Regions from separate parts of the Pseudomonas sp. NPDC089422 genome, predicted to be linked through region 3. Evidence: predicted binding sites of a transcription regulator. Region 3 holds the regulator's gene; each other region holds the start of a gene.
The links. The regulator FliA, encoded in region 3, starts transcription of late flagellar genes. The targets are predictions, from matches to a motif close to CTAAAGTTTNNNNNNNNNNNGCCGNTAA.

Region 1: the regulator FliA is predicted to act here: its motif matches at 5,390-5,417, upstream of ACIPZ8_RS10635 (methyl-accepting chemotaxis protein).
Region 2: the regulator FliA is predicted to act here: its motif matches at 3,441-3,468, upstream of motA (flagellar motor stator protein MotA).
Region 4: the regulator FliA is predicted to act here: its motif matches at 2,819-2,846, upstream of ACIPZ8_RS23200 (methyl-accepting chemotaxis protein).

What each region holds. Positions count from the first base shown of each region.
Region 1 is NZ_JBIVHW010000004.1:417,760-425,150, reverse strand. It holds gene ACIPZ8_RS10650 (NAD(P)H-dependent oxidoreductase) at 1-542, shown strand, start outside; gene ACIPZ8_RS10645 (LysR family transcriptional regulator) at 573-1,469, shown strand; gene ggt (gamma-glutamyltransferase) at 1,587-3,254, shown strand; gene ACIPZ8_RS10635 (methyl-accepting chemotaxis protein) at 3,384-5,303, opposite strand; gene ACIPZ8_RS10630 (neutral zinc metallopeptidase) at 5,484-6,374, opposite strand; gene pcaH (protocatechuate 3,4-dioxygenase subunit beta) at 6,563-7,282, shown strand; gene pcaG (protocatechuate 3,4-dioxygenase subunit alpha) at 7,293-7,391, shown strand, end outside.
Region 2 is NZ_JBIVHW010000002.1:396,745-404,135, forward strand. It holds gene serB (phosphoserine phosphatase SerB) at 1-76, shown strand, start outside; gene asd (archaetidylserine decarboxylase) at 135-998, opposite strand; gene ACIPZ8_RS05450 (rhodanese-like domain-containing protein) at 995-1,822, opposite strand; gene ACIPZ8_RS05455 (HDOD domain-containing protein) at 1,867-3,402, opposite strand; gene motA (flagellar motor stator protein MotA) at 3,533-4,384, shown strand; gene motB (flagellar motor protein MotB) at 4,388-5,422, shown strand; gene ACIPZ8_RS05470 (molecular chaperone Tir) at 5,456-5,935, opposite strand; gene rsgA (small ribosomal subunit biogenesis GTPase RsgA) at 6,049-7,080, opposite strand; gene orn (oligoribonuclease) at 7,222-7,391, shown strand, end outside.
Region 3 is NZ_JBIVHW010000005.1:256,215-263,605, forward strand. It holds gene ACIPZ8_RS11850 (chemotaxis protein CheA) at 1-1,461, opposite strand, end outside; gene ACIPZ8_RS11855 (protein phosphatase CheZ) at 1,474-2,262, opposite strand; gene ACIPZ8_RS11860 (chemotaxis response regulator CheY) at 2,281-2,655, opposite strand; gene fliA (RNA polymerase sigma factor FliA) at 2,763-3,503, opposite strand; gene fleN (flagellar synthesis regulator FleN) at 3,500-4,333, opposite strand; gene flhF (flagellar biosynthesis protein FlhF) at 4,427-5,734, opposite strand; gene flhA (flagellar biosynthesis protein FlhA) at 5,746-7,391, opposite strand, start outside.
Region 4 is NZ_JBIVHW010000013.1:185,324-192,714, forward strand. It holds gene hflK (protease modulator HflK) at 1-619, shown strand, start outside; gene ACIPZ8_RS23195 (heavy metal translocating P-type ATPase) at 657-2,621, shown strand; gene ACIPZ8_RS23200 (methyl-accepting chemotaxis protein) at 2,906-4,531, shown strand; gene ACIPZ8_RS23205 (DUF3144 domain-containing protein) at 4,535-4,831, opposite strand; gene ACIPZ8_RS23210 (diguanylate cyclase domain-containing protein) at 4,916-5,767, opposite strand; gene ACIPZ8_RS23215 (isochorismatase family protein) at 5,887-6,375, shown strand; gene ACIPZ8_RS23220 (hypothetical protein) at 6,464-7,228, shown strand.

The DNA of each region.
Region 1 (7,391 bases), on a different contig from region 3:
ACGGCCGCCTCAACCAGACCCTGCACGACGCTGCGCTTGCCCATCTCGACCGCGCCGGTTACGACGTGCAGCAGACCTTCATCGACGGTGGCTACGACGCCCAGGCCGAAGTGGAGAAATTCCTCTGGGCCGACGTGATCATCTACCAGATGCCGGGCTGGTGGATGGGCGCACCGTGGACCGTGAAGAAATACATCGACGACGTCTTCACCGCCGGCCACGGCAGCCTTTACGCCAATGATGGCCGTACCCGTTCCGACCACTCGCAGAAATACGGCAGCGGTGGCCTGGTGCACGGCAAGCAGTACATGCTGTCGCTGACCTGGAACGCCCCGCAGCAGGCGTTCGATGACCCGAGCGACTTCTTCGAGGGCAAAGGAGTGGATGCGGTGTACTTCCCGTTCCACAAGGCCAACCAGTTCCTCGGCATGAGCGGCTTGCCAACCTTCCTGGCGGTGGATGTGATGAAGCGCCCGGACGTGCCGGCGGCGCTGGCGGCTTATGCCGCGCATCTGGACAAGGTCTTTGGCAAGGCGATCTAATCGCTGCAAGCATCCACCACGGGCCCAGACGTGAAAACCCGATCCGAAGAACTCCAGGTATTCGTCGCCGTCATCGACTGCGGCTCGATTTCCGCCGCCGCTGAGCAGATGGGCCAGACCCCGTCGGCCGTCAGCCGCACGCTGTCACGCCTGGAGACCAAGCTCGGCACCACCCTGGTCAATCGCACCACCCGGCGCATGGACCTTACCGAAGAAGGGCGCTTCTTCCTCGAACGCTCGCGCCGGGTGCTGGAGCAGATGGACGAGATGGAGGAGCATCTGTCGATGAACCGCCAGACGCCATCCGGGCGCCTGCGCATCAATGCCGCCGCACCGTTCATGCTGCATGCCATCCTGCCGTGGATCGGCGAATTCCGTCGTCAGTACCCGGCCATCGAGCTGGAGCTGAACACCGACGACCTGATCATCGATCTGCTGGAGCAGAGCACCGATGTGGCCATCCGCATCGGTGACCTCGCCGACTCCAGCCTGCACGCCCGTTCGCTCGGCTGCAGCCCGGTTCAGGTGCTGGCGAGCCCGGCGTACCTGGAACAACACGGCACGCCGGAAACGGTCGAAGACTTGAACAGCCACGCTCTGCTCGGCTTCAGCCAGCCCGAGTCGCTCAACCAGTGGCCGTTGCGCCACGCCCAGGGCGACCGCTGGAGCATTCGCCCGGCGCTGATCGCCTCCAGCGGCGAGACCCTGCGCCAGCTGGCGCTGGCCGGGGAGGGCATCGTCGCCCTGTCGCACTTCATGACCCACGAAGACATCCGCGCCGGGCGCCTCAAGGTGCTGCTGGGCGACGCCAACAACGGCTACCGCCAGCCGATCCACGCGGTGTACTACCGCAACACGCAGCTGGCCCTGCGTATCCAGTGCTTCCTCGATTTCATCCAGCGCAAGCTGGCGATGTACGCCTGCTGAGTTGCCTGAACGCGACAGATCCTGTCCACAGGCGGCGAAACTTCCGGCGTTTGATTGCACAGTCGCAGCGCTTCGGCCTTACTGACTGCTCAACAAAAACAACACCAAGGAAGTGTCATGCGTATCGTCCCGTTCCAGTACCTGGCTCTGGCAGCCGCGATCCTGAGCTGTTCCTCGACTTACGCCGCCACGTTGGAAGGCGGCGCTGTAGCCGCACCCGATCAATATGGTGCACAGGTAGCCGCCGACATTCTCAAGAAGGGCGGCAACGCGGTGGATGCTGCGGTGGCGACGGCGTTCACCCTGGCGGTGACCTACCCTGAGGCGGGCAACATCGGCGGCGGTGGCTTCATGACCCTGTTCGTCGACGGCAAGCCGTACTTCCTCGACTACCGCGAAGTGGCACCCAAGGCCGCCACGCGCAACATGTATCTGGACGACAAGGGCGAGGTGATCGAGAACCTGAGCCTGGTTGGCGTGCGCGCCGCAGGCGTACCTGGCACCGTGATGGGCCTGTGGGAGGCCCACCAGAAGTTCGGCAAGCTGCCCTGGAGCGAGTTGCTGACCCCGGCCATCGGCTATGCGAAAAACGGCTTCAAGGTCGCCGAAAAGCAGTACCAGTACCGCAACGATGCCCAAGGCATGTTCAAGACCGCGACCAACTTCAACGACTACTTCGGCAACATGAAGGTCGGTGAGCTGTTCAAACAGCCGGAAATGGCCCAGACCCTCGAACGCATCGCCGACAAAGGCGTAAGCGAGTTCTACCAGGGCAAGACCGCCGACCTGCTGGTGGCGCAGATGCAGGCCGACAAGGGCCTGATCACCAAGGACGACCTCAAGGACTACAAGGCCGTGTGGCGCGAGCCGGTCGCCATCAGCTGGCGCGGCAATGTGGTCTACACCGCGCCACCACCAAGCTCCGGCGGCGTGGCCCTGGCCCAGTTGCTGGGCATCAAGGAAGACCGCGCGGCAGACTTCAAGGGTGTGGCGCACAACTCGGCGCAGTACATCCACCTGCTTTCGGAGATTGAAAAGCGTGTGTTCGCCGACCGTGCCGACTACCTCGGCGACCCGGCGTTCACCAAGGTGCCGGTCGACCAGCTGGTGGCCACGGACTACCTGGCCAAGCGCGCCGCCCAGGTCAACCCGAAGGCCATTTCCGCAACCGACAAGGTCAAACCGGGCCTGGAGCCGCACCAGACCACGCACTTCTCGATCGTCGACAAGCAGGGCAACGCCGTCAGCAACACCTACACCCTCAATCTCGATTACGGCAGCGGTGTGGTGGTCAAGGGCGCGGGCTTCCTGCTCAACGACGAGATGGATGACTTCAGCGCCAAGCCGGGCGCCGCGAATGCCTTTGGCGTGGTCGGCGGTGACGCCAACGCCATCGAACCGGGCAAGCGCATGCTGTCATCGATGAGCCCCAGCCTGATGACCCGCGACGGCAAAGTCGAGCTGGTGATCGGTACCCCGGGTGGTTCGCGGATCTTCACCTCGATCTTCCAGGTGATGAACAACCTGTACGACTACGGCATGCCGCTGGAGAAGGCCGTGGCGGCGCAGCGTGTGCACCATCAGTTGCTGCCCAAGGACACCCTCTACTTCGACAGTTACGCGCCGCTGACCGGGCCGGTGGCTGATGAGCTAAAGAAGATGGGCTATGTGCTGGAGGATCAGGGCTGGGAGATGGGCGATATCCAGGCGATCCGGGTGGACGGGGCGAAGGTCGAGACCGCTTCCGATCCGCGTGGGCGTGGAGTAGGGATGATCGTGAAGTAATATCGAGATTGCCGGGAGGGCTTTGCCCTCCTTTCGCGACACAAGGCCGCTCCTACAGAAAATCGCGTTTCACTGTAGGAGCGGCCTTGTGTCGCGAAAGGGCCGCAAAGCGGCCCCTGGGCCTTGAGGTCAGACGCGGAACTGGCTGACCAGCATCTGCAGATGACCACCCAGGCGCGCCAGCTCGACGCTGGACGCAGCGGTCTCATCACTGGCCGCTGCAGTCTGTTCGGACACATCCCGCACATTGAGGATGCTGCGGCTGATCTCTTCAGCCACCGCGCTCTGCTGCTCGGCCGCCGCCGCGATCTGCTGGTTCATCGACTGGATGTTCGACACCGTGCCGGTGATGTTCTCCAGCGAGGCACCGGCCTTGCGTGCCAGCTCGACACTGCTGTCGGTCAGCGTGCGGCTGCCCTGCATGGCATTGGCCACCTGCTGGGTACCGTGCTGCAGGCTGGCCACCAGCTCTTCGATCTCTTCGGTGGACTTCTGCGTGCGCTGGGCCAGGCCACGCACTTCGTCGGCCACCACGGCGAAGCCACGGCCGGCCTCACCGGCGCGGGCCGCCTCGATCGCGGCGTTGAGCGCCAGCAGGTTGGTCTGCTCGGCCACCGACTTGATCACGTCCATCACGCTGCCGATCTTCTGGCTTTCCTGCTGCAGCAGGTTCATGGCCTCGGTGGAGCGGTGCACTTCCTCGGCCAGACGCTCGATCTGGCTGATCGCCTCGCCCACCACGCGGTCACCGGCACGGGCTTCGTCGTCGGCACCGGTGGCCGCGTGCGAAGCCTGTTCGGCGTTGCGCGCCACTTCCTGAACGGTGGCGGCCATTTCGTGCATGGCGGTGGCCACCTGGTCGGTCTCGACCTTCTGGCTGTTGGCGCCGGCGCTGGTCTGCTCGGTCACTGCCGACAGCTCTTCGGCAGCGCTGGCGATCTGGGTGACACCGTCACGGATGCCGCTGATCAGCTCGCGCAGGGTGGTGCCCATGCGCGCGATGCCTTGCTGCAGCACGCCGATTTCGTCGCGGCGGGTGACGCGCAGGTCGTGGGTCAGGTCGCCACCGGCGATGCGTTCAACGGCTTGCAGGGTATCGCGCAGCGGACGGGTGATCTGGCGCGTGATGACCACGGCGGCGATGACGCCGGCCAGCAGTGCCAGCAGGGTGGCGATGGTCTGCAGGCTGCGGGCCTGAATGCTTTCGGCGTCACGACGCTCCAGCTGGATCTTGTACAGCGCGTCGCTGCGCTTGACGATGTCGGCACCCTGCACGGTCATTTCCGCACGGGCAACGGTGATATCGGCGACTGCATCGCGGAATTGGCGCACGGCATCGCGATAGGTCAGCACCGACTGCTCGAACTGCTGCACGCGGGTGGCCTCAGCTGGCAGCTGGCGCTTGAGGTTGTCGATGTCGGCCAGCGCACCCTCCAGCTGGCGCAGGGCGGCCTGCTCGTTGGCGGCGGTGTTGTCGGCGATGTAGCCGCGCACATCGATGCGCACCTGCAGCAGTTGCTGGCGCGCCTTGCTGATCAGCTGGTACTGGGCCAGGCGCACACTGTCGGCTTCGGGGCGGGACATGACGTCCTGACTGAGGACTTCCATGGCGTCATCGGCCTTGGCCGCCGACACGTTCATCGCATCACGGGCGGCCAGCGAGTTCTTGTAGCCCGCGCGCATCTTGTTCAGCGACACCTTGTACTCGCTGATGGTCTGCCCCAGCTCCTTGAGCAGCACGACGTTGGCCGGGCTGGTAAAGGTGGTGACCAGGTATTGCTGCTGCTTGCTGAAGGCGTCGAGCTTGGCCTGGGTGTTGGCAGCGGCGGCGTCATCGCCGTTGGCGATCATGTATTGCAGGCGCGAAATGCGCAGGTCGGTCAGGTCCTTGTTGAGCTGGCCGATGTCGCCCATCCAGTTGCTGCGGTCGATCAGGCTGCCCAGGCTGGTCCAGCCGGTCAGGGCCAGCAGGCCGGTAAGGACCAGCACCAGGCCGAAGCCCAGGCCGAGTTTGAGGTTGACGCTGATATTGGCGAACCAGCTGTTCATGCACGCTCTCCAGAAAATTCATTCGCTCACTTGATCATCGATCGCAGGGCGTTGTTGTTCTGGGGGCCCGCTGACTCGTGCAGGTGTTATCGGCACGACCCACGGAAAGCTGAATCGCTTTTTCAGCTGATTTGTAACTATTTGGACAATCGCAGGGGGCCGCAAAGCGGCCCCAAAATCTCAAAGGCTACGCGCACTGAAGGTGTCGCAGCTGTTCACATTACCTTGGGCAAACCCGGCCTTGAACCAGCGCACCCGCTGCGCCGAGGTGCCATGGGTGAAGGAGTCGGGCACCACGCGCCCCTGGCCCTGCTGCTGTAGCCGGTCATCACCAATGGCATTGGCCGCGTTCAGGGCCTCCTCGACATCGCCGGGCTCCAGCCAGTTCAGCCGCTTCTGCGCCTGATAGGCCCACACCCCGGCCAGGCAGTCAGCCTGCAGTTCCTGACGCACCAGCAGGCCATTGTCGCCTTCCATGCGCTGGCCGCTGCGTCGCGCAGCATCGACCTTGGCCGATACCCCCAGCAAGGTCTGCACGTGGTGGCCGATCTCGTGGGCGATCACGTAGGCCTGGGCAAAATCGCCCGCTGCAGCGAAGCGGGTTTCCATCTCGCGGAAGAACGACATGTCCAGGTAGACACGCTGATCCGCCGGGCAGTAGAACGGCCCGACTGCCGCGGAAGCAAAACCGCAGGCCGAATTCACCTGGCCGCTGAACAGCACCAGCTTGGGATCGCGGTATTGCTTGCCAGCCTGGGCGAACAGGGCCTTCCAGGTGTCTTCGGTGTCGCCCAGGATCGAGGCGACGAACTGCGCCTGTTGGTCATTGGCTGGCGGCGCCTTGCCGCCGGCACCACTTGGCGCTGTCTGCTGTTGCTGTTGATCCATCTGCCCAGCGAGCTGGCCAAGGATCTGCAGCGGGTCCTGGCCGGTCAGCCAGCCGATGCCGACGATCAGCAGCACCGCGCCGAGCCCCAGCCCCTTGCCGCCGCCAAAACGCATGCCGCCGCCGCCACCTTCGCCGCGTGCATCGACCACGTTGTCGCTGCGCCGGCCTTTTCGCCATTCCATGAAGTGCTCTCCAGAGCGTGAAACATGGGGATAAAGATTAGATCACCCCAGCCAAAGCGACTAATACATAACCGTTTGGTTATGTAATGGGCGGCTGATTTCAATATCCATCCCGCGCGACCTATCTGAAACTGCAAGTCCGCCTGCCGTGTACAGGCGTTTTCATAATTCCAAGAGAGGAATCCGGCATGCCCGCCCAGGACAACAGCCGCTTCGTGATCCGTGATCGCAACTGGCACCCCAAGGCCCTGACGCCCGACTACAAGACGTCCATTGCCCGCTCGCCGCGCCAGGCACTGGTCAGCATCCCGCAGTCAATCAGCGAAACCACCGGCCCGGACTTTTCCCACCTGGGCTTCGGTGCCAACGACCATGACCTGCTGCTGAACTTCAACAACGGTGGCCTGCCCATCGGCGAGCGCATCATCGTTGCCGGCCGCGTCGTCGACCAGTACGGCAAGCCTGTGCCGAACACCCTGGTGGAGATGTGGCAAGCCAACGCCGGCGGCCGCTACCGACACAAGAACGACCGCTACCTGGCGCCGCTGGACCCGAACTTCGGTGGCGTCGGCCGTTGCCTGACCGACCGCGACGGCTACTACAGCTTCCGCACCATCAAGCCGGGCCCGTACCCATGGCGCAACGGCCCGAACGACTGGCGCCCGGCGCACATCCACTTCGCCATCAGCGGCCCGTCGATCGCCACCAAGCTGATCACCCAGCTGTATTTCGAAGGTGACCCGCTGATCCCGATGTGTCCGATCGTCAAGTCGATCGCCAACCCTGAAGCCGTACAGCAGTTGATCGCCAAGCTCGACATGAGCAACGCCAACCCGATGGACTGCCTGGCGTACCGCTTCGACATCGTGCTGCGCGGCCAGCGCAAGACCCACTTCGAAAACTGCTGAGGACCCCGCCATGCCTATCGAACTGCTGCCGGAAACCCCCTCGCAGACTGCCGGCCCCTACGTCCACATCGGCCTGGCCCTGGAAGCGGCCGGCAACCCGACGCGCGAC
Region 2 (7,391 bases), on a different contig from region 3:
GCAGGCTATTTCCACCTTGGGGCTGGATGGCGTGCTGTACCTGTTGGGCCTGCGCGACCGCGACGCCCGCGGCTGATCCGCCGTAAAAAAAAGGCCCTGCATGTTCATGCAGGGCCTTTTTTTTGGCCATGTGATCAAGCCTGGGCAGGGGTCGCCAGCAGTTCGCCCATGCGTACAGCCGAAGCTGCGCCCAGTGTCTGGGCCCATTTCACTTGCTCCGGGCCGAACAGCACGATGGCGGTCGAACCCAGCTTGAAGCGGCCCAGTTCGGCGCCTTTTTCCAGGTGAATCGGCGCACGGCTTTGTTCGTCGTAACGGAAGGTCTTCAGCTCACGCTTCGGCGGAGTGACCAGACCTGCCCATACGGTCTCGATCGAAGCGACGATCATGGCGCCAACCAGTACCACGGCCATCGGCCCGCGCTCGGTATCGAACAGGCACACCACGCGTTCGTTGCGGGCGAACAGCTCCGGAACGTTCTCGGCAGTGGTCTGGTTGACCGAGAACAGGCGGCCCGGCACGTAGACCATTTCGCGCAGGGTGCCGGCCAGCGGCATGTGCACGCGGTGGTAGTCCTTCGGCGACAGGTAGATGGTGGCGAACTCACCGCCCATGAACGGCGCGGCCAGTGCCGGATCACCACCGAGCAACTCAAGCGCGCTGAAGCTGTGGCCCTTGGCCTGGAAGATACGACCGTGCTCGATCGGGCCCAGCTGGCTGACGGCACCATCGGCCGGGCAGAGGATTGCGCCCGGGGTTTCGTCCAGCGGGCGTGCACCTGGTTTCAGGGCGCGGGTGAAGAAGGCGTTGAAGTGCTCGTAGGCGGTGAGGTCCTCGACCAGCGCTTCGCTCATGTTCACCTGGTAGCGCTTGGCGAACCAGGCGGTGAAGGCGTTCTTGAACCAGCGCGCACGGCACTCGGCGACGCAGCCAGCCAGGCGCGACAGCAAGTGGTGCGGCAACAGGTACTGGCTGAGGATGAACAGACGGGATTTCATTGAGTTGATTGTCCTTGAACTTCGACAGGCGTGTCCGGGTGGTTGCCCCATTCGCTCCACGATCCGGCATAGGCCTTGATGCGTGGGTAGCCGAGGGACTTGGCCACCAGGTAGGTGAAACCGGAGCGGCGGTGGGTCTGGCAGTGGGTGATCACTTCCTTGTCAGGCGTGATGCCCAATTGTTGCAGGACTTCAGCGATGTCCTTGCGGATGCGCAGATGGTCGTTGAGGTCCATGCCGGCCGTCCACTCGAAATTGACGGCACCGGGAATGTGCCCAGCCTTGGCGGCCAGGACTTTTTCGCCGTTGAATTCCTGCGGGCCGCGGGCATCCCAGACCACCAGGTCGTCGGCGCCCAGGCGGCTTTGCAGGTATTCGCGCGTGGCGGTCGGCTCGCTGTGCAGTTGCAGTTGCACGGGGGCATTGCCCGGCGTTGGCACGTCGGTGGAGAGCTTGTCCGCTGGCCAGGCCTGGATGCCGCCATTGAGGTAGTGGTAGCGCGCATGGCCGATGACATCGAGCAGCCAGATGAAACGCCCGGCCCAGCCGCCACCTTCGTCGTCGTATACCACATAGACGGCATCGTCACGGTGGCCCAGTTCGCTGAACAGCTTTTCCAGGTCGCCCAAGGCCGGCAGCAGGCCGGGCGCCGGCGGCTGGCCGAGCTGGGTGCGCTTGCCCTCGACGAAGCGGGCGCCGGGGATGTGCCCGCTGACATAGCGGTTGGCGCTGCTCAGGTCGACCAGGATCAGTTGGGGTGAAGCCAGGCGCGGCAGCAGGTCTGCGGCTTCGATCACCAAAGGCAGGCCGGAAAAGTCAGTCATCCACGTTCTCCAGTGTGGAAAGAGGGGCGATTGTAGCGCAAGGCTCAGGCGCCGCGGTTGGCAAACACCGCCAGCGCACGCTCGATACATTGCGAAGTCTTGCCGAAGGCCTGCACGCTGACATCGGCCAGTGGCTTGCCACCCTGGTCGGCCACGGCCAGCATCAACACCTGGTCGCCGACGGCCAGCGAGCGCAGCAACAGGTGTTCGCTTCGGAACAGCGCACGCAACGGCGCTGGCAGCAGCGCCGAGAACTGGGCGTGGTTCTCGGGCGTCAGGCGCAGTTGGCCGACCTTGCTCATCAGCTTTTGCAGCAGCTTGTTCTGCTCGATGTCCAGGGTGATGCCACCTGCTTCCTTGGGCAGGCCGGCGATCTGCTGTACGCGCAGGTAATCGGCGGCCTTGTCCAGGCTCAGCAGCATGATGCGCTGCATCCCGCAGGCTTCCAGCGCTTCGCGCGCATGGGTGGCCAGGTGAACGGCATTGGTGAACGGGCTTGGTTGTGCCAGCATGCCCTGGCACAGCTTGCGCCAGCGGCCGAGGTCTTCGCTGGAGGGCGGTGGCGGCGTCAGCATGTCCGGGTGCGGGCGGCGCTGGTGCCAGGGCCAGATCAGCGCTTCGGCGGGGTGGAACAGGGCATGACGGGCGTGGCGCCGGGCGCTGGCGGCTGCTTGTTGGTGAACCTGCTGTTGCACGTCTTCCAGCGAGGTCTGCAGGTAGAGCGCGGTCAGCAGTTGCCAGCGCAGCAGATGCGGGTTGTCCCAGCCCACCTGCGCCGCCAGCGCCAGGTTGTTGGCCAGCAGCACAGTATTGGCCGGTTCGTTGAACCAGCGGCGCAAGCCGGGTGCTTCGTCCAGCCGATGCTGCTGGCTGAGCAGGTCTTCTTCACGGGCGATGCTCAGTACCAGGGCCAATTGGTCGCGCTCTTCGAGCAGCAGGCGATAGCCTTGCGTCACCCACTTGGGCAGGCGCCAGTGTTCGGCCATGGCCTGGCACAGGGCGAAGATGCGCACGCCGAACAGTTCCTGCTCCACGTCTGCCGCGGTTTCGCCCTTGTGAATGACCCGCAGCTCCCAGGCGTCCAGCAGCTTGGGGTAGGCCAGGGCCAGCGGCCACAGGGGGGCGAGGAACAGCAGGCTGCCCCAGTGGATCTCCTGCCACAGGCGCGCCAGGCGGCTGGCAAACAGACCGTTGGCCTGTTGCGCGGCGTGCTGGCTGATCAACAGGAATTGGCGCAGCACGGGCGGGATGTCGTCTTCCGGCAGGGCAGGCAGGCGCATCAGCAGTTCCCTGCTGCGTGCCAGGCCCAGGCGGTTCAGGGCAATTTCCAGGCTTTCAGCCGGTTCGGCCTGGCTGGCGTTGGCGGGGTGGTTGGCCTCGCGCATCACCGACAGCACCAGGGCGGGGCTGTCCTGCATCAGTTCGGCAATTTCGCGCAACGAGCGGCGACTGTCGTTGATTGCGCTCATGACCCGGTCGTAACTCTGCTTGGGTACGGGCACACGAACACCATCGAGCAGCTTGACCCAGGCCTCTAGGGTACGCGGATTCTGAGTGGGCACCTTGGATTCCATTGGCATTTTGACATCAGTCCGAACTGGCTTTTCGCTTTTAGTGGCTATAGTCTGGCGCAGTTCTGCCGATAAGTAGAAGAAGAGTTTTAAAGCTCCCGTCCCTCTCCCTGACCACGACAGCAAGTGCTTTGATCCTATGGCTAAAATTATCGGCATCATCGTCGTATTCGCGAGCGTGCTCGGCGGATATGTACTCTCCCACGGCAAGATCGCGGCGCTGATCCAGCCGTTCGAAGTGCTGATCATCGGCGGTGCAGCCTTTGGCGCCTTCATGCAGGCCAACCCTGGTTACATGACCATGCATGTAATCAAGAAGTCGATGAAGATGTTCGGCTCACGCTTTTCCCATACGTTCTATCTGGAAGTGCTGGGCCTGGTGTACGAGATCCTCAACAAGAGCCGTCGCGAAGGCATGATGGCGATCGAGAGCGATATCGAAGACGCCGCCGCCAGCCCGATCTTCGCCAAGTACCCGGCGGTGTTGGGCGACGAGCGCATGACCGCGTTCATCTGCGACTACCTGCGCATCATGTCCACTGGCAACATGGCACCCCATGAGCTCGAAGGCCTGTTCGACATGGAGCTGCTGAGCATGAAGGAAGAGCTCGAGCACCCGTCGCACGCGGTTACCGGCATCGCCGACGGTATGCCTGGCTTCGGTATCGTGGCGGCGGTGCTGGGTATCGTGGTGACCATGGCGTCGCTCGGTGATGGCGACCAGAAGGCCATCGGCATGCACGTCGGTGCGGCACTGGTCGGTACCTTCTTCGGTATTCTTGCGGCCTACGGCTTCTTCGGCCCGTTGGCCAAGTGCCTTGAGCACGATGCCAAGGAAGAGCTCAACCTCTACGAATCGATCAAGGCCTCGCTGGTGGCCTCGGCGTCCGGCATGCCGCCTTCGCTGGCCGTCGAGTTCGGGCGCAAGGTGCTGTATCCGAAGCATCGTCCAAGCTTCGCCGAGCTGGAACAAGCGGTTCGCGGTCGCTGAGTCATGGAGAACAATCAGCCGATAATCATCAAGCGCGTCAAGCGCTTCGGTGGCGGGCACCATGGCGGCGCCTGGAAGATCGCCTTCGCCGACTTCGCCACGGCGATGATGGCGTTCTTCCTGGTGCTGTGGCTGTTATCCACGGCTACGCCTGAACAGAAGATCGCCATTGCCGGCTACTTCAAGGACCCGATCGGTTTTTCCGAGAGTGGCACGCCTTACATCATCGACCTGGGTGGCTCGCCGCAGCTGGCGCCGGAAAAGACCATCAACCCGGAGCAGAAGTCCGAGCCCACGCCTGACACCAGCATCCAGCTGGACAAGGACCAGGTCGAGACCATGGCCGAACAGGTCGAGCGCGAGCGCCTCGAGTTGCTGCTGCAGGAACTGCAGAACAAGGTCGAGGAAAACCCGCAGCTGCAGAAGTTCAAGGACCAGATCCTGTTCGAAATTACCCAGGACGGCTTGCGCATCCAGATCATGGATGCCGAGAATCGGCCGATGTTCGACATCGGCAGTGCGCGCCTGCAACCGTATTTCGAAGACATCCTGCTGGCCATGGCCGACACCATCAAGGCGGTGCCGAACAAGATCAGTATCAGTGGGCACACCGATGCCAAGCCGTACTCCGGCACTGGCGACTTCGGTAACTGGGAACTCTCGGCCAACCGTGCCAACGCTGCCCGTCGAGCCCTGGTGGCCGGTGGCTACCCGGATGGCCAGGTGGCGCGGGTAGTGGGTTATGCCTCGTCGTCGCTGTTCGATCGCAAGGACCCGTTCAACCCGGTCAACCGGCGTATCGACATCATCGTCCTGACCAAGAAGGCGCAGCGCAACATCGAGGGTGAGCAGGGTGCACCCGAGGCGCCAGCCCAGCCGGCTCCGCCAGCAGGAGCAGCGCCCGGGGCCGCGGCCCCGGCAGCACCGTCGGCAGGGGATGCGGCTGCCCAGGCGCCGATGCAGCCGCGTGAGCTGCGCCAGAAGCTGAACATCTTCGAGGACGGGACCTTGAAGATGGATGAGCAAAAGAACCAGTAACGGTCGACAGGGGCCGCAAAGCGGCCCCAAGACTCAGAACCCCCGCCTGATCTTGGCCTTGAGATCGGCATGAAAGAAATCCGCATTGTCCCGGTCGACACTCGATCCACGCTCCGCTGGCAGAATCATCGCCCGCTGAAACGTGCACTCATCGTGATACGCCCGCACGAACAGGTCGATATGTGACCGTTGGCGCATAACTGGCCACCTGTCGAGCTGCTCAGGTAACTCGCAGCCCCCGCTGAGATAGAAACTCACCCGTCGATTGGCTGTTATCGCAGCCTCCAGCAACCTGGCCGTCCACCAGTCATCGCCGGCTTCTGCGGGGAGCAGGCCGATCCAGTGGGTTGCATCGTTTATCTGTTGGCAGGCGCTGCCATGAGCGTCTTCGCGGGTGTGCCCGTCGGCACCGAACTCCACCAGCTGCGCGGTGATGCCTTCGAGCAGCAGGCGTTCGTTGAGGATGAAGGCGTCAAGCCGCTCTTCGTGGCGGTAACTGATAAAAACCGGCATCGCCGATGCCCTCCCTGATAGAAGTCATGACCTTCAGGGAAAGCGACAGGCAGGGCAATAGATGGCAGGGAAACCGGAGGCGTCCTACGCGCCCCGGTAACGATTCCTACAAGTCAGTAACTGTCTTCTGGCAAGCTGGCGATGATCGAACGGTAGCTGTTCATCCGCTGCGGCTTGATGCGGCCGTCTTCGAGGGCCTTGAGCAATGCGCATCCCGGTTCGCGATCATGCTTGCAGTCGCGAAAGCGGCAGGTACCGAACAAATCGCGGAATTCGATGAAGCCGTCTTCGACGTCGTCGCGGCTGACATGGCCGAGGCCGAATTCGCGGATGCCCGGCGAGTCGATCAGGTCGCCGCCGTTGGGGAAGTGGTACAGGCGCGCCGTAGTGGTGGTGTGCTGGCCCTGGCCAGACCATTCGGAGAGGTCGCCGACACGGGTGCCGGCCTCTGGCAGCAGGCTGTTGACCAGCGACGACTTGCCCACGCCAGACTGGCCGACGAACACGCTGATGTGCCCGTCGAGCATCTGCTGCAAGCGCAGCATGCCGTCGCCGTGGTGCGCGGAGACTTCCAGCAGCGGGTAGCCCAGGTCGCGGTAGACCTCGAGCAGTGCGTGCAGACCCGGGCCGTTCTCTTCATCGATCAGGTCGGCCTTGTTCAGCAGCAGCAGCGGGCGGATGCCGGCGTGCTCGGCGGCCACCAGGTAACGGTCGATCAGGTTCGGGTGCGGCTCCGGTGCCGGGGCGAAGACGATCACGATCAGGTCGACGTTGGCCGCGACCGGCTTGAGCTGGCCGTGGTTGTTCGGCCGGCACAGCTCGGTGCTGCGCGGCATCTGCGCGACGATCACGCCGATGCCCTGGTTGCCGGCGCGCCAGACCACGCGGTCGCCAGTGACCAGCGCCGGCAGGTTGGCCCGCAGGTGGCAGCGGAATACCTGGCCGGCGGCTTCGCCGTCCTGGGCTTCCACCTCGACCTGCACACCGAAGTGGGCGATCACCAGGCCCAACTGTTCCGGCCCCAGGTCGCCGCCCTCCAGCTCCTGCAGCACGTGCTGCTCGCGTTTGGCGGCGCGAGCGGCGCGTTCGTTCTGGATTTTTTCGATACGCCAGTTCTGGCGACGATTGAGCTGGCGTTTGGCCATGGACCTTCCAAGGTGGGGCAAGTTGAAAACGGCAGGCAGTTTAGCACGCCAGCTCGCTGACCATTCTGGTTACCTTTGCGCCGCGCATGCGCAGGCTGGCGTCGCTAGGCTAATATGACGGCCTATACGAGGAGCCCCTTCATGCAGAACCCACAGAACCTGATCTGGATCGATCTGGAAATGACCGGCCTGGATCCGGACCACGACGTCATCATCGAGATGGCCACCATCGTCACCGACAGCGAACTCAACACCCTGGCCGAAGGCCCGGTGATCGCCATCCACCACAGTGACGAAGTGCTGGCGCGCAT
Region 3 (7,391 bases):
ACGGCCGGTCCGGGCCTTGCCGGAGGCTTCACGCTCGTCCGGCATCTCGACACCGTGGTCGACCGCGTTGCGCACCAGGTGCACCAGCGGGTCGGCCAGGGCCTCGACGAGGTTCTTGTCGAGGTCGGTCTCTTCACCGACCAGCTCCAGGTTGATCTCTTTCTTCAGTTGCCGAGCCAGGTCGCGGACCAGGCGCGGGAAGCGGCCGAAGACTTTCTTGATCGGCTGCATGCGGGTCTTCATCACCGCGGTCTGCAGGTCGGCGGTGACCACGTCGAGGTTGGACACGGCCTTGGACATGGCCTCGTCGCCGCTGTTCAGGCCCAGGCGCACCAGGCGGTTACGCACCAGCACCAGCTCGCCGACCATGTTCATGATCTCGTCCAGGCGCGCAGTGTCGACACGCACGGTGGTTTCCGCTTCGCTGGCAGGCTTTTCCGCGGCCGGGGCCGGGCTGCGGGCAGGCGCGGCAGGTTTGGCAGCGGCCGCAGCAGCCGCAGCCGGGGCTGGCCGGGCGACCGGTGTGCTTTCGGCCTTGGCGACAACCGGCGCAGCCACGGCGACAGGCGCTTCGGCAGCATCGGTTTCACCGGAAAACTTGCCCTTGCCGTGCAACTGGTCGAGCAACGCTTCGAACTCGTGCTCGGTGATCTCGTCACTGCTGGCGGGTGCGACAACGTTTTCCACTGCAGCGGTGGCAGCCGGCAAGGCATCGGCCTGGAAGGTGCCCTTGCCGTGCAACTGGTCCAGCAACGACTCGAATTCTTCGTCGGTGATCTCGTCGCTCACCGGCGCACTGCCATCGACCAGCGCTTCGGTGGCGGCCACTTCGGGCGAGAACTGGCCCTTGCCATGCAATTGATCGAGCAGCGATTCGAACTCGGCGTCGGTGATGTCGTCACCCGCGCCGCCCAGGGTCTCGCCCTGCAGCTGTTCTTCGGCTGCGGCCGCTTCGGCCTTGACCGCGTCGAGCGAGTCGAGCAGCTGCTCGAACTCGGTGTCGGTAATGTCCGCCTCGGCAGCCACCGGCTCCGGCGCAGCTTCGACCACCGCTGCCGGGGCGTCGGCGCTGGCAGGTTCCGCCAGGCGCGACAGGGCCGCCAGCAGCTCCGGCGTGGCCGGGGTCACTTCGCTGCGCTCACGCACCTGGCCGAACATGCTGTTGACCGTGTCCAGTGCTTCGAGCACCACATCCATCAGTTCCGCGTCGACCCGGCGCTCACCTTTGCGCAGGATGTCGAACACGTTCTCGGCAATGTGGCAGCATTCCACCAGCTCGTTCAGCTGAAGGAAGCCGGCGCCCCCTTTTACAGTGTGGAAACCGCGAAAGATCGCATTGAGCAGGTCGGCATCGTCGGGCCGGCTTTCCAGCTCGACCAGTTGCTCGGACAGTTGCTCAAGAATTTCGCCGGCTTCTACCAGGAAATCCTGAAGGATTTCTTCATCGGCGCCGAAGCTCATTAAACGTGCTCCTTAAAAACCCAGGCTGGACAGCAGATCGTCGACGTCGTCCTGACCGGACACAACGTCTTCACGCTTATCGGCATGAATCTGCGGACCTTCACCCCGAGTCGGATGTTTTTCTTGATCTTTTTCAGCGCGCAGCTGCTGGTGGTCATGTTCGATACCGGCAAAACGGTCGACCTGACTGGCCATCAGCACGAGCTTGAGCAGATTGCTTTCCACTTCGGTGACCAGCGCCGTCACGCGCTTGATCACCTGGCCGGTCAGGTCCTGATAGTCCTGGGCCAGCAGAATGTCGTTGAGGTGGCCGGCGACCTTGCGGTTACCCTCGGCGCTGAGCGTCAGGAAACTGTCGACGCGCTTGACCAGGTCGCGGAACTCCGGCGCTGCGACTTCGCGGCGCATGAAGCGCTGCCAGTCGACGCTCAGGCCTTGCGCCTCGGCTGCCAGCTCGTTGAGCACCGGCGTGCTCTCCTCCACCAGGTCCATGGTGCGGTTGGCAGCGCCCTCGGTGAGCTTGACCACGTAGGACAGGCGCTCGGTGGCGTCGGTGATCTGCGAGACTTCCTCGGCCTGCGGCATGCGCGGGTCGATCTGAAAGCTGACGATCGCGCTGTGCAGTTCACGGGTGAGCTTGCCGACTTCCTGGTACAGGCCACGGTCGCGGGTCTGGTTGAGCTGATGAATCAGCTGCACCGCGTCGCCGAAACGGCCCCGTTCCAGGCTCTCGACCAGCTCCTGAGCATGTTTCTTCAGGGTCGACTCGAACTCCCCCAAAGACGTCTGTGTTGATTCCATGGCGCCCCCTGACGTGACTCAGCCGTTGACGCGTTCGAAGATCTTCTCGATCTTTTCTTTGAGCACCTGGGCGGTGAACGGCTTGACCACGTAACCATTGACGCCGGCCTGGGCCGCTTCGATGATCTGGTCGCGCTTGGCTTCGGCGGTCACCATCAGCACCGGCATGGTCTTCAGGCGATCGTGGGCACGGACCTTGCGCAGCAGGTCGATACCGGTCATGCCAGGCATGTTCCAGTCAGTCACCAGGAAGTCGTAATGGCCGCTTTCGAGCATCGGCAGCGCGGTGGTGCCGTCATCGGCTTCATCGGTGTTGGTGTAGCCCAGGTCACGCAACAGGTTCTTGATGATCCGCCGCATCGTCGAAAAGTCGTCAACGATGAGGATTTTCATATCTTTGTTCAAGTAGACCTCCAAGCAGTCTCAAACGCGCTCGGCCCCGAGCACGCGTATTCATTCAATTCGGTACAACGTAGAAAACGACTGCAACGACCCTTGGCTCAACGCGCCCGCCATTCCCCCAGGCGGCTGCGCAGGCGCGCGGCACACTGGCTGTGCAACTGGCTGACACGCGATTCGCTGACCCCCAGCACCTCACCGATTTCCTTGAGGTTCAGCTCTTCGTCGTAGTACAGCGCCAGCACCAGGCGCTCACGCTCCGGAAGGTTGGCGATCGCATCGGTCAGGGCAGCCTGGAAGCGCTCGTCCTCCAGATCGCGCGACGGCTCGACCTGGCCACTGGCGCCGTCCTCGTGCAACCCTTCGTGCTCGCCGTCCTGCAACAGGTCGTCGAAACTGAACAGGCGGCTGCCCAAGGTATCGTTCAGGATCCCGTAGTAATCATCGAGACTCAATTGGAGTTCGGCAGCAACTTCATGATCTTTAGCGTCGCGGCCCGTTCTTGCTTCCACGGCGCGCATCGCGTCACTGACCATGCGCGTATTGCGGTGCACCGAACGCGGTGCCCAATCGCCCTTGCGGACCTCGTCGAGCATCGCCCCGCGGATGCGGATGCCGGCGTAGGTTTCGAAGCTGGCGCCCTTGCTGGCGTCGTACTTGTTGGCCACTTCCAGCAGGCCGATCATGCCGGCCTGGATCAGGTCCTCGACCTGGACGTTGGCCGGCAGGCGTGCCAGCAAGTGGTAGGCGATGCGCTTGACCAGCGGCGCGTAGCGTTCCACCAGCTCGAACTGGGCGTCTTTCGACGCCTTGCTGTACATCTTGAAGCCGCTCGCGTTCATAGCACAGGTCCTGCGCTGGTGGGTTGCACCAGGCGCTCGACAAAGAACTCAAGGTGGCCGCGCGGGTTGGCCGGCAGCGGCCAGCTGTCGACCTTCTGCGCGATGGCCTTGAAGGCCAGGGCACACTTGGAGCGAGGGAAAGCCTCGTACACCGCGCGCTGTTTCTGCACCGCCTTGCGCACGCTCTCGTCATACGGCACGGCGCCGACGTATTGCAGGGCGACGTCAAGGAAGCGGTCGGTGACCTTGGTCAACTTGGCGAACAGGTTGCGCCCTTCCTGCGGGCTCTGCGCCATGTTGGCCAGCACACGGAAACGGTTCATGCCGTAGTCGCGATTGAGCAGTTTGATCAGCGCGTAGGCGTCGGTGATCGAGGTTGGCTCGTCGCACACCACCAGCAGCACTTCCTGCGCCGCGCGCACGAAGCTGACTACCGAGTCACCGATACCCGCAGCGGTGTCGATCACCAGCACGTCGAGGTTGTCGCCGATCTCGCTGAAGGCCTGTATCAGCCCGGCATGCTGGGCCGGGGCCAGGTGCACCATGCTCTGGGTGCCGGAGGCGGCCGGCACGATGCGCACACCGCCAGGCCCCTGCAACAGCACATCACGCAGCTCGCAGCGCCCCTCGATGACATCGGCCAGGGTGCGTTTCGGGGTGAGGCCAAGCAATACGTCGACATTGGCCAGGCCAAGGTCGGCGTCCAGCAACATCACCCGGCGGCCGAGTTCGGCCAGCGCCAGGGACAGGTTCACTGAAACGTTAGTCTTGCCGACGCCACCTTTGCCACCGGTGACGGCGATCACCTGTACGGGATGCATGCTACCCATGTTCGTTGTTTACCTTGTCTCGCTTGGACCCAAGCCACACGCGGGGTAGCACTGCCAACCCCGGAATGTAGGTACTTTGCATACGCTTCATCCTCAACCTGCGCGCCGCGGGTTGTGGTAGAGATCAGCGAACATGTCGGCCATCGCCTCTTCGCTGGGCTCGTCCTGCAGCTGCACGTTCACCGCGCGGGTCACCAGCTGGTGCGGGCGCGGCAGGTGCAGGTCGTCAGGAATGCGCGGGCCGTCGGTGAGGTAGGCCACGGGCAGTTCATGACTGATGGCCAGGCTCAGCACGTCGCCGAGGCTCGCCGTTTCATCGAGTTTGGTCAGGATGCATCCGGCCAGGCCGCAGCGCTTGTAGCTGTGGTAGGCAGCGGTCAGCACCTGCTTCTGGCTGGTGGTGGCCAGCACCAGGTAGTTCTTCGCGGCAATGCCACGGCCGGCCAGGGTTTCCAGCTGCATGCGCAGGGCCGGGTCGCTGGCTTGCAGGCCGGCGGTATCGATCAGCACCACGCGCTTGCGCAGCAGCGGCTCCAGCGCGGCGGCCAACGACTGGCCCGGATCGACGTAGGTCACCGGTACGTTGAGGATGCGCCCCAGGGTCTTGAGCTGCTCCTGGGCACCGATGCGGAAACTGTCCATGCTCACCAGGGCCAGGTTCTGCGGGCCGTACTTGAGCACGTAACGCGCTGCCAGCTTGGCCAGGGTGGTGGTCTTGCCCATGCCGGCCGGGCCGACCATGGCGATCACGCCGCCCTCTTCGATCGGTTCGACCTGCGGCACTTCGATCATCCGTGCCAGGTGCGCCAGCAGCATGCGCCAGGCCTGGCGCGGCTCTTCGATGCCATTGGTGAGGTCGAGCAGTTCGCGGGCGATCGGGCCGGACAGGCCAATGCGCTGCAGGCGACGCCAGAGGTTGGCCTGGGCCGGTTTGCTGCCCTGCAGCTGGTTCCAGGCCAACGAGCCGAGCTGCACTTCGAGCAGCTCACGCAGGCCCGACAGCTCCGAGCGCATGGCGTCGAACAGGCGCGGGTCGACCGGGGCCGGAGCAGGCGCGGCAGCCGCTGCCGGGGCATCGACATGCGCTTCGATCAATGGCTCGGCGGCGGTCAGCGACTGGCCGGCGAACAATTGGCGGTTGCCTTCGCTGGCCTCGGCGCGGTTGTCCAGCTCGGCCTGGGCAGTGGCGATGCGCGACTGGGTCTTGCGCAGCTCTTCTTCCAGCTCGACGTTGGGCACGCGCGGGGCCAGCGCGGACAGCTTGTAGTCCAGCGCGGCGGTCAGCTCGACACCACCGGCGATGCGGCGGTTGCCGATGATGGCGGCATCGGAGCCCAGCTCATCACGAACCAGCTTCATGGCCTGACGCATATCGGCGGCGAAAAAACGCTTGACTTGCATAACCCACTACCTCAGCCGTTGGGGCCCACTGTGGCAACGATGGTGACTTGCTTGTTATCCGGTATTTCCTGATACGCCAGAACATGCAAATTCGGTACAGCCAGGCGGCCGAAGCGCGACAACATGGCACGGATCGGGCCAGCTACCAGAAGAATGGCCGGTTGGCCTTGCATTTCCTGGCGCTGGCAGGCGTCGATCAGCGAACGCTGCAGCTTTTCGGCCATGCTCGGCTCAAGAAGAACACCGTCTTCCTGACCTTGCCCGGCCCTTTGCAAACTATTGAGCAAGATCTGTTCCAACCTTGGCTCAAGGGTGATCACAGGCAGCTCGGACTCAACGCCGACAATGCTTTGGACGATGGCACGACACAATCCGACGCGCACTGCCGCCACCAGCGCGGCGGTATCTTGACTCTTGTTGGCATTGTTGGCGATGGCCTCGGCAATACTGCGGATGTCACGCACCGGCACTTGCTCTGACAACAACGCCTGCAGGACCTTGAGCAGCCCCGACAAGGAAATGACACCAGGCACCAGCTCTTCTGCAAGTTTAGGCGAAGCCTTGGACAATACCTGCAACAGCTGCTGGACCTCTTCGTGACCGATCAGCTCGTGGCAGTGCTTCTGCAGGATCTGGTTGAGGTGGGTGGCAACCACGGTACTGGCGTCGACCACGGTATACCCCAGCGACTGCGCCTGGGCGCGCTGGCCGATGTCGATCCACACCGCCTCGAGGCCGAATGCCGGGTCGCGCGCGGCGATACCGTTGAGGGTGCCGAACACCTGCCCCGGGTTGATCGCCAGCTCGCGGTCCGGGTAGATCTCGGCTTCGGCGAGAATCACGCCCATCAGCGTCAGGCGATAGGCGCTGGGCTGCAGGTCGAGGTTGTCGCGGATGTGCACGGTCGGCATGAGGAAGCCCAGGTCCTGGGAAAGCTTCTTGCGCACCCCCTTGATCCGCGCCAGCAGCTGGCCACCCTGGTTGCGGTCGACCAGCGGAATCAGGCGGTAGCCGACTTCCAGGCCGATCATGTCGATCGGCGTCACGTCGTCCCAGCCCAGCTCCTTGGTTTCCAGCGCGCGCTGCGGCGACGGCAGCAGGTCCTGCTGGCGCTGCGCCTCCTTCTGCGCTTCGACCTTGGCCTTCTGCTGCTTCTTCCACACCAGGTAGGCACCACCACCGGCCAGCAGGCCGAGGCTGAGGAAGGCAATGTGCGGCATGCCCGGCACCAGGCCCATGATGATCATCAGTCCCGCGGACACACCCAGCGCCTTGGGCGAGTCGAACATCTGGCGGTTGATCAGCTTGCCCATGTCCTCGGAGCCCGAGGCCCGGGTGACCATGATCGCGGCAGCGGTAGACAGCAGCAGTGATGGCAATTGCGCCACCAAACCGTCACCGATGGTCAGCAAGGCGTAGACCTTGCCCGCATCGCTGAACGACATGTTGTGTTGCAGCATACCGATCAGCATGCCGCCGATCAGGTTGATGAAGAGGATCAGCAGGCCGGCGATGGCGTCACCGCGGACGAACTTGCTGGCACCGTCCATCGAACCGTAGAACTCGGCCTCCTGGGCCACCTCGGCGCGGCGCGTCTTGGCCTGGGCCTGGTCGATCAGGCCGGCGTTGAGGTCGGCGTCGATCGCCATCTGCTTGC
Region 4 (7,391 bases), on a different contig from region 3:
CGACCCCTACGCCTACGCGCGCCAGGGGCAACATGTGCAACCCGCCCTGGACCGCCTGGTGGAACGCAACGCCGTGCAGATCTGCGCCTCCCGCGACATGGATGCCATCCTGGTCGCCCGGCCCGAGCTGGTCGGCGGCGATGCCCGTCTGGCCGATCAACGCGAGCGGCTGCGCGGTGACCTGCAGCAAGGCATCAATGGCAGCCTGGCGCGGCTGCGTTCGGCCGGTGCCAGCCTGGGGATCGAGGTGGTGCGGGTCGACATCCAGTCGTCGCTGCCGTGGTCGGCCGTCAGCGCGTTCAACGCGGTGCTCACCGCCAGCCAGCAGGCCGAGCAGGCGGTCGCCAAGGCCCGTAATGAGGCCGCGCGCCAATTGCAGCAGGCCACCCAGGCCGCCGACCGCACCGTGCAAGTGGCCCAGGCCGAAGCGAGTGAACGCCTGTCCCGCGCCCAGGCCGCCACCGCGACGATCGTTGGCCTGACCCGGCAGCAGGATCCGCAGTTGCTGCTGCGCCTCTACCGTGAGCGGGTGCCGGCGATCCTGGCGCACGCCGGGTCGGTCACCACCGTCAACAAAGATGACGCCGGGCACATGATCCTGCAGGGCCCTGCGCAATGACTACGACGCCTTTTCCCCAGTTCTGGAGCTGCTCGCGATGAGTACTCATCACTGCCATGGTCACGGGCACCATCACCATGCCCATTCCCACCTCACGTCCGGCCTGTTGTCGCAGGCCGAGCAGCGCACCGCCGCACGCCAGCTGAGCCTGGCGATGCTGGCCCTGGGGTTGCTGGGGCTGGGGCTGGTCTGGCGCTGGCTGGCGCCGACGCAAGAGGGCGTCAGCCAACTGCTGCTGGGCGCTGCCTCGCTGCTGGTGGCGGTGCCGGTGCTGCGCTCGGCCTGGTACAGCCTGCTGCACCCCAGCCTGCATGGCATTACCGATCAGCTGATCGCCCTGGCCATGTTGGGCGCCTGGGCAACCGGCGACCTGGCCACCGCGGCGCTGCTGCCGATCATCATGATCTTCGGGCACATGCTCGAAGAACGCAGCGTGCTGGGTTCGCAAGAGGCCATTGCTGCGCTGGGGCAGTTGACCCGCAGCCATGCGCGGCTCATCGATGCCGATGGCCAGGTGCGCGAGGTCGATAACGCCAGCCTCAAGCCAGGTGACCAGGTCGAGGTGCGCGCCGGTGACCGCGTGCCAGCCGACGGCCGTGTCCTGCAGGGGCAGGCCAGCCTCGATACTGCGCCCATCACCGGCGAGGCGGTGCCGCTGGAAGTGGCCAGCGGCATGGATGTCCATGGTGGTTCGATCAACCTGGACGGTTTGCTGCGGGTCGAGGTTACCCGGGTTGGCGATGACTCGACCTTGGGCAAGGTCATCGCCCTGATGCAGCGCGCCGAGCAAGCCAAGCCGCCCATTACCCGGCTGCTCGAACGCCACGCCGGGCGCTACCTGGTCCTGGTGTTGCTGATTGCCGCCGTGACCTGGTTCATCACCCGCGATGCCCAAGCCATGCTGGCCGTGCTGGTGGCGGCCTGCCCGTGCGCACTGGTGCTGTCGGCGCCGGCGACGGCGGTGGCGGGGATTGCCGTCGCTGCCCGGCATGGCATTCTGATTCGCGGTTCGGCCTTTCTCGAGGAGCTGGCCGACTTGTCTTCGCTGGTGATCGACAAGACGGGCACGCTGACCTATGGCGACCTGCGTCTGCGCAGCGTGGTCGGTACTGCAGCGGCAGTGCCCCAGGCCGATATCGTCAACCTCGCGGCCAGCCTCGGCGCCGCCAGCAGCCATCCGGTCAGCCGGGCCCTGGCGACGCTGGTGCCCCATGAGCAGCATCTGGCCCTGCTGGACATCCACGAACGCCAGGGCTTTGGCGTGGTGGCGCACACGGCCGAGGGTGAAGCGGCCCTGGGGCGCCCGGAGCTGTTCCGCCAGCTGGGCCTGCAGGTGCCGCCCGTGCCCGAGCATGACGGCCCGATTGCCGGCCTGGCGCTGAACGGGCAGTTCCTCGCCTGGCTGCTGCTGGCCGACCATGTGCGGGCAGAGTCTGCAGAGGCGATGCAGCAGCTGCGCGAGCTTGGCCTGCAGCGTCAGTTGCTGCTGACCGGTGACCGCAGCCGTGTCGCCGAAGCCGTTGCCGAGCAGGTCGGCATGACGCGTGTGGTGGCTGAAGCCCTGCCGAAAGACAAGATGCACCACGTCAACCAGGAACTGCAGCTGGGCTTCCGCCCGTTGGTGGTGGGTGACGGCATCAATGATTCGCTGGCGCTGAAGGCCGGTGTGGTCGGGGTGGCCATGGGCGCCAATGGTGCCGACATTGCCCTGGCCGCAGCGGATATCGTGCTCATCAACGGCGACCTGCGGCGCCTGGCCACCTGTATCCGCCTCAGCCGCCAGTGCCGACGCACACTCCAGGTGAATGTGCTGATCGGCCTGGGCTGGACCTTGGCGATTGTGGTCGCTGCCGCATTCGGCCTGCTGGGCGCGGCGGGGGCCATGGTCGCTGCGCTGCTGCACAACCTCAGCACGCTGCTGGTGCTGACCAACGCCGGGCGCCTGTTGCGCTATGACGAACGGCTCGGGCAGAGCAACCCGGTACCGGCGCTGCAGCCCTAGCTGGGCAGGGCGTCAGTCCGCTACGTTGTTCCAGCTTGAGATCATGAAACGCAACTGGCCTCTGCGGTGCGTCGCGCGAGACACCGCAGCGTGCCCGTGAGTTGCACGACTGCTGAATACGCGGATCACTTCGCGCATCCCGGCGCAAGGCACCAGCAACATCCGTTCGGTTATCGAACACAAGCCGCATTCGCGCACTCAAGCCTGCCACGGCAACTCCGATAGCTGCTCACCCACCGTCGAAACCTCGACCAGAAGTGGCGTCAACAAGGAGTACTGCCCGCATGTTTGCCGACCTGAAGATCCGTACCGGAATGTTCTGGGTGCTGTTGTTGTTCAGCCTGACGTTGCTGTTTTCCACCGTCAGTGCCTGGCGGGCCGCGCTGGGCAGCGACCAGCAGATCACCGAACTCGACCAGACCGCACACCAGTCGGACCGGCTGAACAATGCACTGCTGATGGCTATCCGCTCCAGTGCCAACGTGTCGTCGGGCTTCATCGAGCAACTGGGCGGCCATGACGAGAGTGCGAACAAACGCATGGCGCTGTCGGTCGAGCTGAACGACAAGAGCCAGAAGTTGATCGACGAGTTCGTCGACAACGCCCGCGAACCGGCGCTGCACGCGGTGGCCAGCGAGCTGCAAGCCGCCTTCGGCGAGTATGCCAAGGCGGTAGCCGGGCAGCGCGAAGCCACGCGTCAACGCTCGCTGGAGCAGTACTTCAAGGTCAACACCGATGCTGGCAACGCCATGGGCCGGCTGCAGGCGCTGCGCCAGCAACTGGTCGCCGCCTTGAGCGAACGCGGCCAGCAGATCATGCAGGCATCCGACCGTCGCCTGGAGCGTGCACAACAGCTGAGCCTGGCGCTGCTGGCGGTGACGCTGCTGCTTGCCGGCCTGTGCTGGGCCTTCATCGCCCAGCGCGTGCTGCACCCGCTGGGCGAGGCGGGCCGGCATTTTCAGCGGATCGCCGGTGGCGACCTGAGCGTGCCGGTGCAGGTGCGTCAGCGCAATGAGATCGGCCAGCTGTTTCATGAGCTGGAGCGCATGCAGCAGAGCCAACGCGATACCTTGGGCAAGATCAGCAGCTGCACCCGGCAACTGGCCGGTGCGGCGGGTGCACTGAACACGATTACTGAACAAAGCGTCAACAACCTGCGCCAGCAAGGCCAGGAGCTGGAACAGGCCGCCACTGCCGTCACCGAAATGACCACGGCGGTGGAGGAGGTCGCCCGCAATGCGGTCACGACCTCCCAGGCAACCCATGAGTCCAACCAGCTGGCGGAGAAAAGCCGTCAGCAAGTCAGCGAAAACATCGACGGCACCCAGGCCATGAGCCGCGAAATCCAGACCAGCAGTGGCCACCTGGAGCAGTTGGTGGGGCAGGTCCGGGATATTGGCAAGGTGCTGGAAGTGATCCGTTCGGTGTCCGAGCAGACCAACCTGCTGGCCCTCAACGCGGCCATCGAGGCGGCCCGCGCCGGGGATGCCGGGCGCGGCTTTGCCGTGGTCGCCGATGAAGTACGCACGCTCGCCTACCGCACCCAGGCCTCGACCCAGGAAATCGAGCAGATGATCGGCCGTGTGCAGCAGGGTACCGAAGCGGCTGTTGCGTCGATGCAGGCCAGCACCAGCCGGGCCCAGTCGACACTCGATGTCACCCTGGCTTCAGGCCAGGTGCTGGAGGGCATCTACAGCGCCATCGGCGCGATCAACGAGCGCAACCTGGTGATCGCCAGCGCAGCCGAAGAACAGGCGCAGGTGGCGCGCGAGGTGGATCGCAACCTGCTGAACATCCGCGAGCTGTCGAGCCAGTCGGCGGCGGGTGCGCAGCAGACCAGCGAGGCCAGCCAGGCGTTGTCAGGGCTGGTCGGGGAGATGACGGCGCTGGTGGGGCGGTTCAGGGTCTGACGTTCAGCTGTCCTTGCCCAGCACGTAGCGGTCGAACTGCTCGATGTACTCGTCGACGTTGTCTTCCAGCATCATCCGGTACTGTTCGCTGAAGTACTTCAGGATTTCCTCGCGCGCGGCGGCCATTTCGGCGCCGGACTTGAAGTTGCGGGCGCTGAGCCAGGCACTGAAGCGGCTGGCGGCGAAGGTCATCGAGGCGCTGACCTTGCCGATATCGGCGAGGGTGTCGAGCTGCTGGTTGGCCAGGTCGATATGCGCATCGGCGCGATCATAGAATGCCTGGTCGGTGGCTTGGGTCATGGTGGGGTACCTGTGTGGGCCTGTCGTACGGGGCGCGCAGCATGCCACAGCGGGAACCTGCCGGCAGCAATTACCGGCAACCGTTTACCGCGCCGCGGAACGACGGCGCTTGTTGCGGTACATGGCGTCATCGGCGCAGTTGAGCAGGGTGTCGATGTCTGCGCCGTCGTCCGGATAGCAGGCCACGCCGATGCTGCAGGACGGCATGGGCAGCGCTCGCTGTTCGCTGGCCAGTGGTGTTGCCATGGCGGCGAGGATCTGGGCCATCTTTTCGGCTACTGCGCCCGCCGAGCTCAAGTCGGTCAGCAGCACGGTGAACTCGTCGCCGCCCATGCGCGCCACCGTGTCCTGTTCGCCGACACAGTCTTCCAGGCGCCTCGCGACGGCGCACAGCACCTGGTCACCGATGGCGTGCCCGTGCACATCGTTGATGCCCTTGAAGTCATTGATGTCCACGAACAGCAGCGCAAACGGGCGCGCGTGGCCCAGGGCGCTGGCCAGCCGCTCGTTGAACAGCGAGCGGTTGCACAACCGGGTCAGCGGGTCATGGTGGGCGAGAAAGCGCAACTGCTGCTCGGCCTGGGTCAGTGCCGTGATGTTGCGCGCCACGCCGATGCGCGCCCCCACCTCTTCGGACCAGAAGGCCGACCAGAGGATGTGTACCACGCCACCGTCCTTGCGCAGGTAGCGGTTGCGAAAGTCGCTGTGCGACTGGCCGTTCATCACCCGAATGATCGAGGCCCGCGTGGCGTCCAGGTCTTCGGGGTGCATGTAGCGGGTGATCGGGGTGCCGATCAGTTCGTCGGCACGGTAGCCGAGCAAGGCCTCGCAGGCATTGCTGACGAACACGATGGTGTTGTCCCGGTCGACCACGAACACGGTGTCGAGCATCAGCTGGATCAGCTTCGGGTAAAGTGCTTGCAGGTCAACAGGCATAGGGGCGTCCGCTGCATCGGGCTCGGGCGTGGCCAGCATACACAGAGCAGGGTTGGTTCCACCAGCGGCCATTCAAACAGATATACTCCGCGGCCGTTTTAAGCATTCAGGAGTCGTTCATGCAGCAGGTACTGCTCATCGTTGATGTCCAGTCCACCTTCAGCCCACCCGAATGGCTGGTGGACGGGATTCGCCTGTTGTCAGCGAGCATTCCGTCGATCGCCTCGGTCGAACTGCACGACGAGCAGGTGACGCCGTTCCAGCGCCAGCTCGGCTGGCACCCGGCGGCCGAGGACGAGTGCCTGGTCGAGGTCGACCAGGTGTTCATCAAGCATGGCTATGGCCAGACCGCCGAGGCCATCGCCCACATCCGGCAGCTTGGCGTTGAGCGCGTGCTGGTGTGCGGCATGCAGACCGAAACCTGCGTGCTGGCGGCAGGCTTTGCGCTGTTCGATGCCGGGCTCTGCCCGACCCTGGTGACCGACCTCACTGTCGGCTCATCGCTGGACCGCTCCGGCAAGTTGGGTACCGACCTCTGGAAGCATCACTTTGGCAACGTGACCACCCGTGCCGAGGTGATGGCCGAGGTCGCGCAGCCGGGCCGCTGAGAAAACCGCGAAAAGCCAGCGTGCATCGTTTAGCATGGGGGCGCCGATGCACCTGGCCCCCTTCCTTGTCGAAACGCACTATCTCCCCATGACTGCCTTTTACCTGAAGTTTCTCATCACCCCCACGCTCATGCTGGCCATCTCGCTGGCGGCCAAACGTTGGGGCACGCAAATCGGCGGGCTGCTTTCCGGGCTGCCGGTCACTTCAGCCCTGGTCGTGCTGTTCCTGAGCCTCGAACAGGGCCCCGGCTTCGCCTTGCAGGCCGTGCCTGGGGCCTTGGCTGGCCTGGCGGCGGTGCAGGCGACCTACCTGTTCTATTACCGGGTGACGCGACGAATCGGCGCATTCCCCGGCTGCATCGCCGCGTTGGCGGTATACGCAGCCATGGCTGCATTGATGAGCCACCTGGGTTGGGTGGCGTTGTCGGTGGTGGTGACCCTGGCGCTGCTCAGCCTGATTATCGTCGTTACCTCGCAACCGGCGCCCACCGGCACCGCCAAGGTGGTGCAACTGCCACGCTGGGTGATCCCGATGCGCATGTTGACGGCCACCGCGCTGCTGGTGGCGATCACCGCCAGCGCCGAGTGGCTCGGGCCGGTGGCCAGCGGCCTGCTGGCGCCGATCCCGGTGATCGCCTGGCCGCTGGCGGTGTTCGCCCATGTGCAGGGTGGGCACCATGAGCTGGGTGCGATCGTGCGCGGCAACGCCATTGGCGGCGTGGGCGTGCTGGGTTTCTACCTGACGGTGAACAGCTTCATCGAACAGTGGGGCTCCGTGCCGGCCATTGCCGCTGCCGTGGTGTTGGCCGTGGTGGCGACCTTCGCGCTGGCCAAGTTGCTGGACCGCCGCTGACTTCTGCACCCGGCAGGCGCTTGTATCGCTCTGTATCAAGGCGCCTGCCATGCCTACTCGCTTACAAAACCTTCGCTCTCCTGATACGCCTGGGATACATCCCTGGGGCCAAATGGGCCAGCCCGAACGAACAAGCCCTACGGCCTGCGTTCCCTGGCTCTTT